Regions from separate parts of the Methylomonas sp. ZR1 genome, predicted to be linked through region 2. Evidence: riboswitches for the same ligand, from Rfam matches in the RefSeq annotation. Region 2 holds a riboswitch; each other region holds the start of a gene.
What was found. Region 2 has a riboswitch for cobalamin ahead of DDY07_RS13540 (CbtB domain-containing protein). Riboswitches for the same ligand answer to the same signal wherever they lie in the genome.
Positions count from the first base shown of each region.

Region 1: linked by a shared signal. The riboswitch ahead of DDY07_RS20450 (TonB-dependent receptor) and the one ahead of DDY07_RS13540 (CbtB domain-containing protein) in region 2 are both predicted to bind cobalamin.
Region 3: linked by a shared signal. The riboswitch ahead of DDY07_RS06015 (CbtB domain-containing protein) and the one ahead of DDY07_RS13540 (CbtB domain-containing protein) in region 2 are both predicted to bind cobalamin.

Region 1 is NZ_RCST01000001.1:4,502,152-4,505,427, reverse strand. Features, by position in the region: gene panD (aspartate 1-decarboxylase) at 46-426, shown strand; gene fliW (flagellar assembly protein FliW) at 475-933, opposite strand; cobalamin riboswitch at 1,073-1,291, shown strand; gene DDY07_RS20450 (TonB-dependent receptor) at 1,410-3,233, shown strand; gene DDY07_RS20445 (hypothetical protein) at 3,253-3,276, shown strand, end outside.
Region 2 is NZ_RCST01000001.1:3,006,009-3,009,284, forward strand. Features, by position in the region: gene DDY07_RS13530 (cobyrinate a,c-diamide synthase) at 1-549, opposite strand, end outside; gene DDY07_RS13535 (CbtA family protein) at 549-1,196, opposite strand; gene DDY07_RS13540 (CbtB domain-containing protein) at 1,198-1,374, opposite strand; cobalamin riboswitch at 1,463-1,593, opposite strand; gene DDY07_RS13545 (hypothetical protein) at 1,770-1,955, opposite strand; gene DDY07_RS13550 (flagellar transcriptional regulator FlhD) at 2,403-2,696, shown strand; gene DDY07_RS13555 (FlhC family transcriptional regulator) at 2,677-3,270, shown strand.
Region 3 is NZ_RCST01000001.1:1,342,023-1,345,298, reverse strand. Features, by position in the region: gene DDY07_RS06025 (cobyrinate a,c-diamide synthase) at 1-1,060, opposite strand, end outside; gene DDY07_RS06020 (CbtA family protein) at 1,063-1,710, opposite strand; gene DDY07_RS06015 (CbtB domain-containing protein) at 1,712-1,888, opposite strand; cobalamin riboswitch at 1,976-2,106, opposite strand; gene DDY07_RS06010 (hypothetical protein) at 2,187-3,065, opposite strand; gene DDY07_RS24000 (flagellar transcriptional regulator FlhD) at 3,257-3,276, shown strand, end outside.

The sequences.
Region 1 (3,276 bases), 1.5 Mb from region 2:
AATTTCAGGCATAATCGCCGGCCCTAGTATTCGACCTTGTTTACCATGAACATAAACATGCTTAAAGCTAAGTTACACCGTGCGCGGGTAACGCATTCCGAGCTGGATTACGAAGGATCGTGTGCTATAGACGGTAAAATTTTGGATTTTTCCGGCATCAGGGAGTACGAGCAAATCCATATTTACAATATTAACAATGGTCAACGCTTTACCACCTATGCGATTCGCGCCGAAGAAGATTCCGGCGTATTTTCGATTAACGGTGCAGCTGCAAGGTTGGCGTGCCCTGGCGATTTGATTATCGTTTGTGCGTTCGCCAGCTTAGATGAGAAGGAACTGACGAACTACAAGCCGACTTTGGTGTATTTCGACGGCAACAATCGTATTAGCCATTCCAGTCATTCCATTCCTGTTCAGGCCGCCTGATTTAAACATCCGCCGGCGAACTCAATCGCCGGCGGATGTTTGCATTTTTTAAGCTTCAGATACATCTATCTCACTGACCTTCTCGGTCAGGGTGATGCTTTGTTCGATTGCCACCAATACTTTTTGCATGCCGATGCGTTTGTTGGCGTTGATTAAGATTGGCGATTTGATCGAGCCTTTAATGGTCGGCTTGCCATTATCCTGCTCGTTGTCTTTGTGCAGCAGAATTAATATCACCAGTTCGTCGCCCGGCTCTAGTTGCAGCAGCGCTTCTTCGGGGTCGGTTACCGTAAAGTTATAATTGATGTTGAAGTGCGACGGATGAGCCGCGGAAAAAGTCAGCTCCGCGTTATCGACCGATTGCAGCCAATAGACAATCTCGCTGCCTTCCTGATGAAATAATTTAAAGCGGGTCTGATCTTCAAAACCGGGTAGGCCGCGCGGAAAATTGATGATAGTGTCCGGATTGATGTCTTGGTTGCCTAACAATTTCGATTGAATTTCCATGATCCCGCCCGCATTTGTTGAAGTCTAAGTTAACAGCATTAATCAATGCACCAATGTATAGCACGGAAAGGGGTATTTGCAATGCCGATTGTGGGTGACCCGCTCGGACACTCTTGCTTTATCATGCCCGACTCCCTAAAATTGCACGCTTCTTTCAGGTGTTTGCGCCGCTTTCTCGGCCAAGCTTAAACAGGAAGTCGGTGCGGCGGTTTTATCCGCTCATGCCGGCGCTGCCCCCGCAACGGTAGATAAGTAAAGAGCTGCGTTTTTGCCACTGTGCGCTTTGCATGGGAAGGTCGCAGATCAGGCGTCAAGCCACTTATAAGCCCGGAGACTGGCCCGGAAGATCATTCGAGACAGCGGAGGGCTGTTGACGGAATGGTCTGAGTCCATGCCTAGCCTGCCTCCGTCTTTTTCGTTTTCCGTTTTTCCTCTGTCCTTTTTCACCCGGATGCGCGGCGGGCGCAGAGGACAATATGCAAACAATTCTATACAGATCTTTATTGCTGGCGAGTACGCCTTTTACCGTGTGGGCGGCAACCGGCGATGAGGCTATCAACCTTGCCGAAACAGTCGTGACGGCTACCCGAACCGAGACTAGACAGAACGAATTAGCCACGGCGATGACGGTTTATAATCGCCAGGACATCGAGAAACTTCAGGTTAGAACCCTTCCTGAGTTACTAAAAGGCACGCCGGGCGTTGATATGGTGCAAAGCGGCGGTTACGGCAAGGATACCAATGTCTATCTGCGCGGCACTAACTCCGATCATGTACTGGTTTTAATCGACGGCATCAAGGCCGGCTCGGTGACCACCGGCACCAGCGCATTTCAGTTTATTCCTATCGATCAAATCGAACGTGTGGAAATCACTCGAGGCCCGCAGTCCAGCCTGTATGGCTCGGAAGCGATCGGCGGGGTGATTCAGATATTTACTCGCAAGGGCGGCACCAGTGAACGGCCGAACATTGCGCTGGAAGCCGGCGGCGGCTCATACGACACCTATAACGGCTCGGCGGCCGTCAACGGTAAATGGGGCAAGGCTTGGTATAGCTTGAGCGCCGCTCAACTCGGTAGCCAGGGCATCAATGCGCTGAGCGGTGTCAGCGTCGCGAGCGGCTATAATCCGGACCGCGACGGCTATAACAACACCAGTCTGAATGCCAAAGCCGGTTACCGCTTCGACAACGGCGCGGAACTGGAAGCATTTTTCCTGCGAGCCGAAGGCGAAACCGAGATCGACAATTCCATCAGTAGCACCACTGAGTTTGTCAATCAGACGCTGGGAGCCACAGCCAGCGCAAATTTCAGCGATAGGTGGAAATCCACTTTGCGGGTGGGACAAAGCATGGACGATGCCGATCAGTTTCGGCATAACGGTCGGTTTACCAGTCGTTTCAACACCACACGCTGGAACGCCAGTTGGCTGAACGAACTGGCCTTGCATAAGGATCACCAGTTGACAGTGGGTGCCGATTACCGCTTCGACGAAGTCGACAGCACCACACGCTATGTCGAAACCTCGCGTTACGATGTCGGAGTGTTCGCTGATTTGCACAGCCGGATTTTCGACAAGCATTTTTTGAACGCTTCCTTGCGGTGGGACGAAAACCAGGCTTTCGGCGATAGTGTCACCGGCAATTTCGGCTGGCGGTTTAATTGGGATTACGGTCTCAGCGCTTTTGCCAGTTTCGGCAATGCGTTTAAGGCGCCGACCTTTAACCAGTTATACTTCCCAGGCTTCGGCAACCCCGGCTTGCGTCCGGAAAAGTCCACCAGCTTCGAAGCCGGTTTTGCCGGCCATCACGATTGGGCCAACTGGGAACTGCGCGCTTATCACACCAATATCGAGGATTTGATTGTATTTAGCGGCACGCCGTCCACCGCCAGAAATATCGGCAAGGCGCAGATAGATGGCATAGAAGCCGAAGTGTCCACGCAAATTCTCGGCTGGAACAACAAACTAAGCATTAACCTGATGACACCGAAGGACAGGCAGACCAATTTGCGTCTGCCGCGTCGAGTGACGGAAAGCTTGTCCTATGATGTCTCGCGCTCGTTCGGTGACATTGATATTGGTGCCTCCGTGTTGGCTCAGGGCGAACGATTCGACGACGCCGCGAACCGGGTCCGTCTGGGCAGCTTTATGACCGCCGATCTGCGTACCGCTTATCGCATCGACAAAAATTGGATGTTAAGCGCCAAACTGAATAATATGTTCGACAAACGCTATCAAACGGTTAACACCTATAACAGCTTCGGTAGAAATTTCTATTTTTCTATCCATTACAATTACTAAACCTTTTTTGGAGAACCCTATGAGTTTGAATCAAACCTTGGCT
Region 2 (3,276 bases):
CGCGTCATCTTTCGCCATGGCAGCCAGCAAGGGCATACTTTCCGGCAATGCCTCTTCCAGCAGTTTGGCATGACCAGGACTGCCGACTTTGTTGGCGATGACACCGGCAAACGGCAAGTTGGCTCTGTAATGGGCTAAGCCATAAGCCACTGCGGCAAAAGTTTGTGCCATGCCGCCCGCATCGATGACAACGGCCACCGGCACATTTAACGTTTGCGCTAAATCGGCGCTGCTGCTATCGCCGTCGAACAAGCCCATGACACCTTCAATCAAGATGATGTCCGCTTCGGCTGCCGAGTTATAAAGCATCTCACGGCAATGCGCTTCGCCCATCATCCATAAATCCAGCTGATAAACCGGCTGTCCGCAAGCAAAGCTCAATATTTGCGGATCGATAAAATCCGGTCCGGTTTTGAACACGCGTACCTTGCGGTTTTGCTGGCGATGGTAATAGGTCAAGGCTGCGGTGATAGTGGTTTTGCCCTGACCGGAGGCCGGGGCGCTGATAAACATCGCCGGGCAATGACGTGCTGCAGTGGCATTCATCATTAAAACGTAACTTTACGCAACAATCGGCCCGATATGGCGCCTAAGGTCAGCCAGAAAATAGCGTTGTTGATGGATGTCAACACCACAAAATGCTGTTGTAAGGCTTCGGGCGCTAAAGCCTGGGCAACCTCCGGATGCGGTGCGCCGATCAGATGCGGTAAGGCCAGTAAGCCAGCTCCGCCGATTTGCAGCCAGCGCGGTTTGGTCAAAAACAGACCAAACAAGCCAATCGCGGTAGCGGCGGCCGTAAAAAGCCACCACGCTTGGCGACTATGTAATTCGGCGCTGTCGGTGCCGGGCAACTCCGGCGGCAAGCCCAATGATGGCGCGACAAAAAATACCAAATAACCGGCCAAACCCCAGCCGAGTCCGTACAGGTAACCGCGTTGATCCCGCCAGTACAGGGCGGCACTGATAAACAAGGCAAAGCCGAAGCCGGTCAGGCCATTGAATAGCAAGGTAAAGCCATTACGTTGCCAGCCGTCCATCGGTTGCCAGTCATGCACATGCTCAGCCGATGGTGTTTCGAATTGTTCGGCAGCCAAAATCAAGGGCGAGGTTTGATAATGTTGCAGCACGCTGAGCAACAAGCCGCCCAATAGTCCAGTCAGCAGCGAAACTACGACCAGCTTACGAAAATCAGCCATATTAATGGCAAGGAAATGCTGCGCTGTGACGTCCGTCGTGGGCGGCGTTATGTAGATAGTTATTGGCATCCTGCACGAAACCCAGACCTAAAACGATGGTCAAGCCCAAAACAACAGCACTCAGGCCGGGCAGGATTTTTGAGGAAGAAAGGGTGGTAGATGCTGCGAGTGTTTTCATGGCTGTCTGTTCCGAATACGGTGGACGGAATAACAGAGGGGAAGACAAACCAAAAAAACACCGATTTGACAGATCGCCCTCCGCAATACTGTTGACTACAGTTTTAGGCCTGTCTCCGGGCTCGTGACGAATCACCTACCGTTGCGGGGGCAGCGTCGGCATTTAACCGACTTCCAGTTTCACCCGCGAAAAGCGGGAACCTTAAAACCAGTGGCGATTATATGCCGCAGCTAGTCATAGGGCAAATGAAATGTATCGTTCTGTTCTTTATCGTGTTCACGATCACTGGAATCCGCATTTACGCTCCGGTTTTGATTGTGGAAAAGTCCTCGTTTACGGGCAAATTCTAAGATTTTCGGCTCGCGGGTTTCGCAATATTTTTTCAATACCCCGGCTCAGTCGATCCATTTTTTTGAATCAGAACTTCCGATGGAGCGTCCACCAGCAGCGACGATTTCATCCTCCGTGAACCGTCGCTTCGATTCTTCGAAATCCGCCTTATTTAACGACTCTTTGGCTAACGCGCGCGATATGCGGTGGCATTTTTCATCGATTGGCTCGTTATCCACCCAGTCAATCAAGTACTGAATCCCTCGCACCACCCCCAAACTAGGCCACCGACAGTAACGGTATGGTTAGCAAACAGCCGATTCATAACAATGCCCCCAATAACCAAAGCGATATGAGCGAAGAAAAATGATTTTGAAACGTACTTAATTAGACCCAACTCCAATTACGGCTCCATTTACCGTGGGCAAAGCCTCTGATAAGCAGAAAGAAGTTAGAAGAATTTCGGGATCATCAATTCTGCAAGACATGCAAAAAGCCTAGCGTTATCAACTTGGCAGTCCACATATCGAAAAAAGAATCGGCTGTTGAAGAAGCCAATTGATTTGAACAATACCAGACCATATCAGTCGGGAGCTCCGGAGCTTTGTGACCCAAAACGGGTCACTTTGCGACCGGGACATTTGAGCATTACCTGCCTAGCATATCGACAACAGCCGTTAATCAACTAAGAGGCGTCTATGTCAACACTGGATGAAGATCTTGCCCGATTAAATTTCGAATATCTCATGCTAGCCCGGGAATGCGCCCGCAGCAACCCGGCAGAAACAGCATGGCGATTTGGCTTGGATAAAGACCGCATAGAAAAACTCGCAGAAATGACTTTGGAGCATCTTCGGGAACAAGCTGAAAGTAGCCGAGCAGTCATTCAATTGTTGCCGGTCTTCGTTCCAAGTGGCCTTGCCATGGGCACCTACGTGGAATTATTTCAACCTTGTATTCCGAGATGGACAAATGAAGACAGTGCCATTTAAAAAAGCATCAGATTTCGCCAATTACCTGGTTTTAGCCGAACAATTGATTCAGCTTGGCGCTCGTCCTCCCATCGTGAGTCAACTTTGTCGGTTGTCACGCCAACAGAGTATCGACTTGTATAAATCAGTAAAAGGATACCCGCCCAAACAAGGCATGCTTCCTCATGATCATCAATGGGTCATTCAGTCAACCAATCGCAATATTCACGCGTCGCTATTTTTAGGCATTCTCGATGATATTCGGCGGCGATTATCAATTCAGCATTCTTCAGCTCAGGCCTTGGTTGACGCCTATAGCATTTACAAAAACATCGCATCGAAAATATTAACCGAGCCAAAAGGAATATCTCCTGCAGCACAACAGTTCACGTTAGACATAAACAGAGCGTGGTCTTTAATGAGCATGCTCTTGGCCGGCGATTTGATATTCACTGTTTGCGCATATTGCAGCGCGCGCCACCTCAGCATGATTCACCCTGACGCAACCTTCAGCCAATGCCCAATATGCAATGTTTGGACCGATCGTTCAGGAAGACGACGCTGGGTTTCTGCAAAGTCAAAAAAACCAATTTGAACACAT
Region 3 (3,276 bases), 1.7 Mb from region 2:
TCTGCGCGCTACCGGGTAGTAATCCTGCCATCGCTGCCGTATGGCCGTCTTTATCGGCCAGGCGTTCCAGCAAATATAAAAAACCGCCGCATTCGGCGTAAATCGGTTTACCGGCTTGATGATGTTGCTGCAAGGCTTGTTTCATGGCGACATAGTCGGCCAATGTTTGGAGATGTAGTTCCGGGTAACCGCCGGGCAAATAAACACTGTCTGCCTCGGGTAATACGTGGTCTGCGAGCGGCGAGAAAAACGTCAGTTCAGCGCCCATGGCTTGCAAACAATCCAGATTGGCTTGATAGATAAACGAAAACGCGGCATTACGAGCTACTGCGATACGCTTACCAGTCAGCAATTTCGGCGGCGGATCGGTAGTAATCGGCGCGAAGGTGACCGGCTGCGGCAATCGGCACGGCGCAAGGCTGCTGAGCAATTCTGCGGCGCGGGCCAGGCGAAGATCGAGGTCGCCGATTTCGTCGGCCTGCAACAAACCCAGGTGCCGCGACGGCATGCCGACTCCGGTATCTTTCGCCATCGCCGCCAGCAAAGGTATGTTATTCGGCAACGCTTCTTCTAGCAGTTTGGCATGACTAGGACTGCCGACTTTGTTGGCGATGACCCCGGCAAACGTTAAGTTGGCACGGTAATGGGCTAAGCCATAAGCTACTGCGGCAAAAGTTTGTGCCATGCCGCCCGCATCAATGACAACGGCCACAGGCACGTCTAGTGTTTGTGCCAAATCGGCGCTGCTGCTATCGCCGTCGAACAAGCCCATGGCACCTTCAATCAAGATAACGTCAGCGTCGGCGGCGGCGTTATAAAGCATCTCACAGCAATGCGCTTCGCCCATCATCCATAAATCCAGCTGATAAACCGGTTGTTCGCAAGCAAAGCTCAAGATTTGCGGATCGATAAAATCCGGGCCGGTTTTGAACACGCGTACCTTGCGGTTTTGCTGACGATGGTAATAGGCCAAAGCTGCAGTTATGGTGGTTTTGCCTTGCCCGGAGGCAGGGGTGCTGATCAATATCGCCGGGCAATGGCGTGTTGCGGCAGCATTCATCACTAAAACGTTACTTTACGCAACAATCGGCCCGATATTGTGCCTAAGGCCAGCCAGAAAATAGCGTTGTTGATGGATGTCAACACCACAAAATGCTGTTGTAAGGCTTCGGGCGCTAAAGCCTGAGCAACCTCGGGATGCGGTGCGCCGATCAGGTGCGGTAAGGTCAGTAAGCCAGCGCCGCCGATTTGCAGCCAGCGCTGTTTGGTCAAAAACAGACCAAACAAGCCAATCGCGGTAGCGGCGGCCGTAAAAAGCCACCACGCTTGGCGACTATGTAATTCGGCGCTGTCGGTGCCGGGCAACTCCGGCGGCAAGCCCAATGATGGCGCGACAAAAAATACCAAATAACCGGCCAAACCCCAGCCGAGTCCGTACAGGTAACCATGTTGATCCCGCCAGTACAGGGCGACACTGATAAACAAGGCAAAGCCGAAGCCGGTTAGGCCATTGAACAGCAAGGTAAAGCCATTACGTTGCCAGCCGTCCATCGGTTGCCAGTCACGCACATGCTCAGCCGATGGCGTTTCGAATTGTTCGGCGGCCAAAATCAAGGGCAAGGTTTGATAGTGTTGTAGCACGCTGAGTAACAAGCCGCCCAATAGTCCCGCCAGTAGCGAGATGGTGACCAGCTTACGAAAATCCGCCATGTTAATGGCAAGGAAAAGCTGCGCTGTGACGTCCGTCGTGGGCGGCGTTATGCAGGTAGTTGTTAGCGTCCTGCAAGAAACCCAAACCTAACACGACGGTCAGGCCCAAAACAATAGCACTCAGGCCGGGCAGGATTTTTGAGGAAGAAAGGGTGGTAGATGCCGCGAGTGTTTTCATGGTTGTCTGTTCCGAATAAGGTGGACGGAATAACAGAGGGAAAGACAAACCAAAAAAAACCGATTTGACAGATCGCCCTCCGCAATACTGTTGACTACAGTTTTAGGCCTGTCTCCGGGCTCGTGACGAATCACCTACCGTTGCGGGGGCAGCGTCGGCATTTAACCGACTTCCAGTTTCACCCGCCAAGAGCGGGAACCTTAAAACCAGCGGCGATTGTATGCCGCAGCTAGTCGTAGGGCAAATGAAATGTATTGAAATAAGAATAAACGGTGCGGCAGCAGCTCCTCTCGACAAGTTATCGATCAACCAGTAATCGCCCGCAACGAGTGATTCTATCAAAACTAAACACATGCTCTCTCGGGCTTTCATAACAACGCCCCACCAATCTTCGTCTGTAATCCGGCTCGCCTTTTTCGAGATAAATAGTGGCGCCACAAATGGGACATGCCGCCGAATACCGAACTAACCGAATTACTCTTAAATCTCCGTCTCGAAGCAGTTCGAACTGCGCAGACTGTTCATAAAAATTTGTGAATAGTTCATGGGCTACGACAATTCGATCATCCAACAATAATATCCAAGGCTTGATGATAGTTACCCAGGAACCATAGGGAATCGCAAAAATACTGACCAGTAATGTCAAATCTTGCGTTGTCACCGGCCTAGGCACGGATAACGATAGCCATCCGGCATAGGCAATTAACAATGCAAGTCCGCCTATTGTTGCCAACCAGCCCAGTACTCCCCATACATGCCATCGGCGTAATTCGATTTGTCCGTGCCGAAATAACCAACTCGCGATCCAACTGGGTTTGACTTCACCCAATTCTGTCAGTTGATAGCTGGCTTGCAAATCGGCTATGTTGCTCCCAGCCCGAACATTCTCGATTGCTTGGTCTTCTTCCAATATCACCGGAACCGTTTCAGCTTTGATATAGAACGTCGTGTGTCGTCCCGGCCCTCCCTTTGTGCTTTTACGCTCCGGCTTTGGATAATGCGAAAGCCTACGCTTACGGGCAAACTCCATGATTTGCGGTTCACGGATTTCGCAATATTTTTTTAACGAACCCGGCCAGTCGATCCATTTTTTAGGTTCGGCACTGTCTAAGGACTCACCAACAGCAGCGACGATTGCATCGGCCGTGAAACGTCGCTCCGACTCTTCGAAATCCACTTTCTTTAACGATTCCTGAGCTAACGCGCGCAATATGCGGTGGCCTTTTTCATCGCTTGGCTCACTATCCAACCAATCGATCAAGCATTGAATTACCTCGCGCATAAACCACCCCAAACCAGGTAACCGGTAGTTGCGGTCTGGTTAGCGAATAGCCGATTCATAACAATATCCTCCATAACGAATGCGAGATGAGCGAAGTAAAAATGAT